3 regions of the Allobosea sp. CCNWLY174 genome follow, and region 3 is predicted to be linked to each of the others. Evidence: riboswitches for the same ligand, from Rfam matches in the RefSeq annotation. Region 3 holds a riboswitch; each other region holds the start of a gene.
What was found. Region 3 has a riboswitch for cobalamin ahead of V7S63_RS19070 (CbtB domain-containing protein). Riboswitches for the same ligand answer to the same signal wherever they lie in the genome.
Positions count from the first base shown of each region.

Region 1: it holds a riboswitch for cobalamin, as region 3 does, so the genes downstream of both, V7S63_RS21365 (ABC transporter substrate-binding protein) here and V7S63_RS19070 (CbtB domain-containing protein) in region 3, are expected to answer to the same signal.
Region 2: it holds a riboswitch for cobalamin, as region 3 does, so the genes downstream of both, V7S63_RS12095 (TonB-dependent receptor plug domain-containing protein) here and V7S63_RS19070 (CbtB domain-containing protein) in region 3, are expected to answer to the same signal.

Region 1 is NZ_JBBBBQ010000008.1:113,363-115,617, reverse strand. Features, by position in the region: gene V7S63_RS21365 (ABC transporter substrate-binding protein) at 1-997, opposite strand, end outside; cobalamin riboswitch at 1,214-1,423, opposite strand; gene lhpI (cis-3-hydroxy-L-proline dehydratase) at 1,464-2,255, opposite strand, start outside.
Region 2 is NZ_JBBBBQ010000003.1:237,314-239,568, forward strand. Features, by position in the region: gene V7S63_RS12095 (TonB-dependent receptor plug domain-containing protein) at 1-1,295, opposite strand, end outside; cobalamin riboswitch at 1,416-1,615, opposite strand; gene V7S63_RS12100 (GntR family transcriptional regulator) at 1,666-2,255, opposite strand, start outside.
Region 3 is NZ_JBBBBQ010000006.1:250,262-252,516, reverse strand. Features, by position in the region: gene cobO (cob(I)yrinic acid a,c-diamide adenosyltransferase) at 1-177, opposite strand, end outside; gene cobU (bifunctional adenosylcobinamide kinase/adenosylcobinamide-phosphate guanylyltransferase) at 193-714, opposite strand; cobalamin riboswitch at 762-941, shown strand; gene V7S63_RS19070 (CbtB domain-containing protein) at 977-1,150, shown strand; gene V7S63_RS19065 (CbtA family protein) at 1,161-1,916, shown strand; gene V7S63_RS19060 (DUF1636 domain-containing protein) at 1,965-2,255, shown strand, end outside.

The sequences.
Region 1 (2,255 bases), on a different contig from region 3:
TGGCGAGCGCCTCGATGCCGTCGACCGTATCGAGCCCGGCCCGGGTCGCGCCGACATCCAGGATCACGATGTGCTGGTTCCTCACCGCATCGAGCTTGCTGGCGACGGGATCGGTCTTCAGAAAATCGAGCTTCTTCTCGATGTCGTCGGCCGGGAAGCGGCGGCGATCCATCTTCACCGCGACGATCACCGCGGGGTTGGCGCCAGCGATGCTCTCCCAGCCGACCAGCGGCCATTCCTCATTGGTGGTGATGATGTTGCGGGCGCCGAGCTTCGAAAGGATATAGGCCGGCACGCCGTTCTTGCCGGCCATGAAGCCGTCGCCCTTGATGTCGCGGCTGGAGAACCAGACCACGACCGGCACGTCCCTGGCCTTGAGGCTGGCGACGGCCGCGACCGCCTTGTCCTCGCGTGCCTTCAGTTCGGCGACGAGGGCTTCAGCCCGGTCGGAGACATCGAAGATCTGCCCGAACTCGCGGATGTTGCGATAGACCAGCTCCATCGTGAACATCTGGGTGCGTACGCCGTCGCCGGCGCCGGAATTGTCCTTGCCGACGCAATCGGCCGGCGAGACGTAAGTCGGCACCTTGACCCCGGCGAACTGGGCGCGCTTGCCGACGATGCCGTTGGGTCCGACATGCCATTCGAACATCGCGGTGACGAGATCGGGCTCCTGGGCCAGCACCGCCTCGAAGCTCGGATCGTTGTCGGCGAGACGCTTCACCTTGGCGTTGACCGCCTCATAGGGCTTGGCAACCGGCGAGAACCAGACGGCGGTGCCGACGACGCGGTCGCCGAGGCCGAGTGCGTAGAGGATCTCGGTCTGCGTCTGGCCGATCGCCACGACGCGCTTGGGCGGCGCGGCGAAGGTCACACTCTCCCGACAATTCTCGAGGGTCAGCGGATATTGCGTCGGCGCAGCGAAGGCCGACCCTGCGAACAGAGTGCCGATGAGCGCCGCGGCGGCACCTTGCAGCAAACGGGTGACATGGCGAATGGCCGGCACAGCGGAAGCCTCAAATGTAACAATGTTGCATTTCTGATAGAAGGGTCGGCGCGCAGCCGTCAAGCTCTGCGCAACGGCGCAGACGGTGTTCATGACCATGGGTCTCATCGCTCCCCGAGATGGCAGGCGGGGAACTGCGCAGGGGCGTGGATGGATGGAGGGCAGCGCCGCCATCGACACACAGCTCCGGAACACCCCGTCCGAAAGACGTCTTCGACGACCGGGGCAGGTCTCCTGGCTCGCGGGTCGATGCCGATCCCGCCCGGCCTTCCCAGCGCTGTCGGCGCCAGTGGACGATGGACGGAGAGCTCGCCGCTTACAGTTGCGGGGGCAGCCTCGGCTTTGGCGGAATACGCCTCACCGAATTCCCTCTTAGCTCCGGATGCGATCCGGAGAACCTCGATCGCGGCCACCCTATAAGGCCGCGCCGCACCGTCAAGCCTGTTCGCCGAAGCAGCTAGGAGAGCCAGGCGGGGAGCCGCGCGGGAGCGGCCCCCGTCAAGGCCGCCTCGATGCAGTCGTCGAGCGTGCCCAGCCTGACGGCGCAGCCGGAGAGCCCCGGCCCGTAATGGGCGTATTTGCCGGAGTTGGTCAGGACCACCTTCGCCTGCTCCGGGAAGACCGGGCGGGTGATCGAGCACCAGCAGAGATCGGGGATGATCGCGACGCCGCTCCGCGCAAGCCTGGCCAGTGTGCCATCGACTTCAGCCGCGGCGACGACCTCCCGCCCGGCCGTGATGATGACAGAGAGCGTCTCCGCGACGGAACGGCCGTCGAGGCGCGCAGCGAACTCGCGGCACTCGTCAAGCGAGGCGTGTGGGCTGCCGATGGCAACGAGATCGACGCTGGACGGCCCCTCGCTCAGCTTGCGCCAGCCCGCGGCGAGGTCCCCGCGGGTGATGACGACTTCGTCCTCGGGGACGCCGCCGAGGCTGTCCGCTTCCGGCGTGATGCCTTCGATATGGAGCATCGCCGCCGCCGAGGTCGTGCCGAAGGCGGCGCAGAGTGCCTTGAGGTCGTCCCGCGTCGGTTGCGTCTTCGCCAGGCCCTTGATCAACGGGATCCGATCAGGCGAAGCCAGGCCGGCAAGGTAGCCGATCAAGGGCCAGGCCACGCTGTCCGCGCCCTCCGGCAACTCGACCCGGACGGTACAGCGCGCCCGGCGCCCCTCGTCGAGAAAGGCGCCAGCGAGCGGCGCGCGGCCGGTGACGGCGATGCAGAAGTCCAGGAAGTCCGGATGCTTGGCGGT
Region 2 (2,255 bases), on a different contig from region 3:
TAGCTCGCCTTCAGCTTGGTGTCGGTGCCTGGCACGATGAAGACCGGTGCGATGCGATAGGTGGTGTGGCCGCCGAACTTGTCGTCGTCATCGTAGCGGATATTGGCGGTGGTGAAGAAGCGGTCGGTCCAGTTCGACTGCAATTCGACGAAGGCGCCCCGGTTTCCGTTCGAGACGGTCTTGTTGGGCGTGTCGAAGCGTTCGTTCTCGTATTGCAGTCCCATCACCAGTGTCTGGCTCCGGGTGAGCTTCAGGTCGCCGCGCCAGTCGTATTTGATGCGCTCGCCGAGGTTCTCGGTCGGCACGTCGAGGATGCCGAAGGCGTTAGGCCGGCGATTGGAGCGATCCTGGTTGCTGTAGGAGACGCCGAAGCGGTTGACGAACTGCCCGCCCAGCGGGTCCCAGACGATCTCGCCGCGGGTGAAGGCCTGGCGATAGTTCTGGCTGGATCGGAAGCTGCTGGGCAGGCTCGGGAAGCCGGAATCGCCGGTGAACAGCAATTGCCCGTCGATATAGCGACCGACCCAGTTGACGCTCAGCGTGTCGGACAGCCTGGCGCCGAGGCGGGCGGAATAGCTCCAGTTGTCATAGGAGTTGGGATTGCGCCGCCGGCCGGCGGGAACCAGGTCCGGTGGTGTCACCGGTGTCGAATCCGCCCGGAAATGGCTGATGCCGAAGGCATAGTCGAAGCGGTCGTCGCCGCCGCTGACCCCGAGGCTCTTGTTGAAGGTGCCATAGGAGCCGGCTTCGACCGAGCCGGTCACCTTGGGCGGCCCCTCGCCGCGCTTGCTGGTGATCGAGATCACGCCGCCCAGCGCATTGGCGCCATAGAGACCGCTCTGCGGGCCGCGCAGCACCTCGATGCGCTCGATGTCGGTGGTCAGCATCTGGCCGAAGTCGAAGGAGCGGTTCGGCGTCGAGGGATCGTTCACCTCGATCCCGTCGATCAGCACCTTGACGTGGTTGGAGTTGGTGCCGCGCATGAAGACCGAGGTGAGCCCGCCCGGCCCGCCGGTCTGGACGATATTGAGGCCGGGGACGGCGGCGAGCGCCTGCGGCAGGGTGCGGCGCTGCTCGCGCTCGATCTCCTTGGCGGTGACGACGGTGACGGAGCTCGCGATCTCCCTTGCCGGGGTCGGAACGCCGGTCGGGCTGATCACGATCTCGTCGAGCGCGATCGGCTTCTCGCCCGACTGCGCCAGCGCGGAAAGCGGCGTTAGCAGGGTCGAGGCGGCGAGCAGGGGGAAGGCAACTGAGAAACGCCCGCTCCTGGCGGGCTTTGGCAAACGGAACACGGGAAACCTCGGCGGTAACGTCAGTGGCACGTCACCGCGAACGAGATGTCCCCACCCGCTCCCGAAACCGGGCGCGCGCAGTTCTACCACCCATCAGCGCACCCCGGCCGATGTGTTCGCGTGTGACCACGGCTGACGGCAGGTCTCCTGGCTCGCGGGTCGCTGCCCTTCGCCGCCTTCCCAGGGCCGAGGTCCCAGTGGCGTATGGCGAAAGGCTCGCCGCTTACAGTTGCGGGGGCAGCCGCAGCATGAGATGGCCAGGCCATCCGCACTGCGTTCCCTTTTGATCCCGTGAGGGAACCGTCACGTTCACGAGTAGGGCGGACGAGCCGCAACGTCAATTCGCTTGCCGCCTTCGCGACGAGGTCGGTTATTCAGCCGCCTTGAGCGGGCGCTTCGGACGCGGTTTGACGGCGGGTTGAGGGGCCTGCGCATAGGGCGCCAGGATCGCCATGATGTCCCGTTCGCGCGGCTTGGCCTCGGCTACCAGCGCGCGCTCCGCCACCGAATCGAGATGACTGTGCATCAGTCTCGTGACTTTTTCGACGTCGCCGGTCGTGAGGGCGTCGATCAGCAGGCGGTGCTCGTTAACGCCGCATTCCGAGGAATGCGGCCGGCTGTACAGCGACAGGATCAGGCAGCAGCGATAGGACAGCTCGCTGACATAGCGGATGAGGATCGGGCTCTCGGTCATCTCTGCGAGCAGGATGTGGAACTCGGTCGCGAGCCGGATCGAGACCGCGTCGGGCCCGCCACGCGCCTCATCCTCGGAGTCGACATGGGCCCGCAGCGTCGCAAGCTGCGCTTTGGTCAGCCGGCCGGCGAGCTGGCGCACGACGAGCCGCTCCAGCTCGATGCGGATGTCGAAGGTGTCGCGCGCCTCCTGCCAGCTCGGCGTCGCCACAACGGCGGAGCGATTGCGGCGCAGTTCGACCAGCCCTTCGGCAGCGAGCTGGGCCA
Region 3 (2,255 bases):
GCCGAGCGCCCGCAGGATCAGGCCGAAGGCGGCGGTCGACTTGCCCTTGCCCGGGCCGGTGTTAACGATCAGCAGGCCCTTTTCCAGCGTCTTGCCGGCGACCTCGGCGTCCTGCACCGCCTTGCGCTTTGCCATCTTCGCCTTGTGGCGGGCAGCGTCCTCAGCTTCGTTGGTCATCGTCACGTCGCGCTTCTACTTCACCTGCATCGGCAATCCGGCGACCATGAAGACCACGCGCGCGGCCTGCGCCGCAAGCCGCTGATGCAGCCGGCCGGCCTCGTCGCGGAAGCGGCGGGCGAGCGCATTGTCCGGCACGATGCCGAGGCCGACCTCGTTCGAGACAAGCACCACTGGTGCGCTCGCCTCGCGGCAGGCCGCAACGAGCTCGCCGGTGGCGATCGCGATATCGCGCTCGGCGAGCAGCAGATTGGTCAGCCAGAGCGTCAGGCAATCGACCAGGATGGGCTGTCCGGCCCGCGCATTGCGAATCGCCTCGGGTAGCGCGACAGGCGCATCGACCGTCTGCCAGTCGCGCGAGCGCCTGGCGCGGTGCTCGGCGATGCGGGCGCGCATCTCGTCGTCATAGGCCTGCGCGGTCGCGATGTAGGTCCAGGGTGCCGGCAGCGCCTCGATCAGCGCCTCGGCATGACGGCTCTTGCCAGAACGGGCGCCGCCTAGAACGAGGGTGAGCAGGGGAAGGGTCATGTCTGGCATTCGCTTTCGGAGAGACGTCGTGCATTGCACAGCACCGCGCCTGTGGCTAATGATCATCCGTGACGGTGCCTCGACGACGAGGTGAAAAGGGAACGCGGTGAAAGGCCGCGGCTGCCCCCGCAACTGTAAGCGGCGCGTCCTGCGCCATCGGCCACTGGGTTTCCCGGGAAGGCGGAGCAGGACACCAAGCCGTGAGCCAGGAGACCTGCCGTCATTCGATGTCGTCCAGCAGGCTGCCGGTGGGGTGGCCAAGGAGAACCAGATGAATACGGCTACCGTCACCAGCCAAACCAGCGTTTCGGAGCGGGCGAAAGCCGTCGCCGCCGCGCTGATCCTCGGCTTCGTGATGATCTACACCGTCGGCTTCGCCGCCTCGTCCACTGTCCACAACGCGGCGCACGACACCCGTCACGGCCTCGCCTTCCCCTGTCATTGAGGGGAACCACATGATCACGCGTGTTCTCACGGTCAGCATCCTGGCCGGGCTTCTGGCTGGGCTGCTGATCTCGGCGCTCCAGCACGTCACCACCACCCCGCTGATCCTCAAGGCCGAGACCTACGAGGCGGCGTTGCGCGCGCAGGGCGCACCGATGCAGGCCGCCTTCTCAGGCGAAGCCCGCATCCAGCTCGCTCACAACGACCCAAAGGCAGGCCCAGACCATGCCGGCGAGCATGACTGGAGGCCGCAGGACGGCTTGCAGCGCACGGCCTTCACCAGCCTGGTGACGATCGGCACCGCGATCGGCTTCGCGGCGCTGCTTATCGCCGGGATGATCGCGGCGAACGAGCAGATCGACCAGCGCCGCGCATTGGCCTGGGCGGTGTGCGGCTTCTTCGCTTTCGGGCTCGCCCCGGCAATGGGGCTGGCGCCGGAACTGCCGGGCTCCGCCGCAGCCGAACTGCAGCAGCGCCAGCTCTGGTGGCTGCTGACGGCGATGGTCACCGCCGGCGCGCTCTTCGTCTTCCTGCGCGTCGAGGCTTCCTGGGCCCGAGCACTCGCCGTCCTCGCCTTGCTGCTGCCGCATCTGATCGGTGCCCCGCATCCGGCCGCGCCGGAAAGCAAGGTGCCGGCCGAGATCGCCGCACATTTCGCCGCGCTCTCGCTCGCCATCCAGGCCGCGCTCTGGCTCGTCACCGGCTTTGCCGTCGGCGTGCTCTGGCCCTGGGCCGCGCGACGCAACGCCGCTCCCGTAGCGGCGTGACGCCTCGTGCGGCCGGCGACGGCCGCGCCAGCCCAAGGAGGCGTTGTCATGCTCGAAGGCGATCTCGCCCTCGCGACGCAAGTTCGGCAGCAGCCGGGCTGCACCATCCATGTCTGCACCACCTGCCGGCGCCAACGCGAGGACCTGCCGGAGGGTTATGACCAGCCCGGCATCGCGCTCGCGGCCGTGCTGGACGAGCGCCTGGCGGGCAGCGGCATCGCCGTCGTGCCGGTCGAATGCCTCTCGGTCTGCAAGCGGCCCTGCACGATCGCGCTCGCGGCGGAGGGCAAATGGACCTATCTGATCGGCGATCTCGACGTCGGTCTTCATCTCGACGAG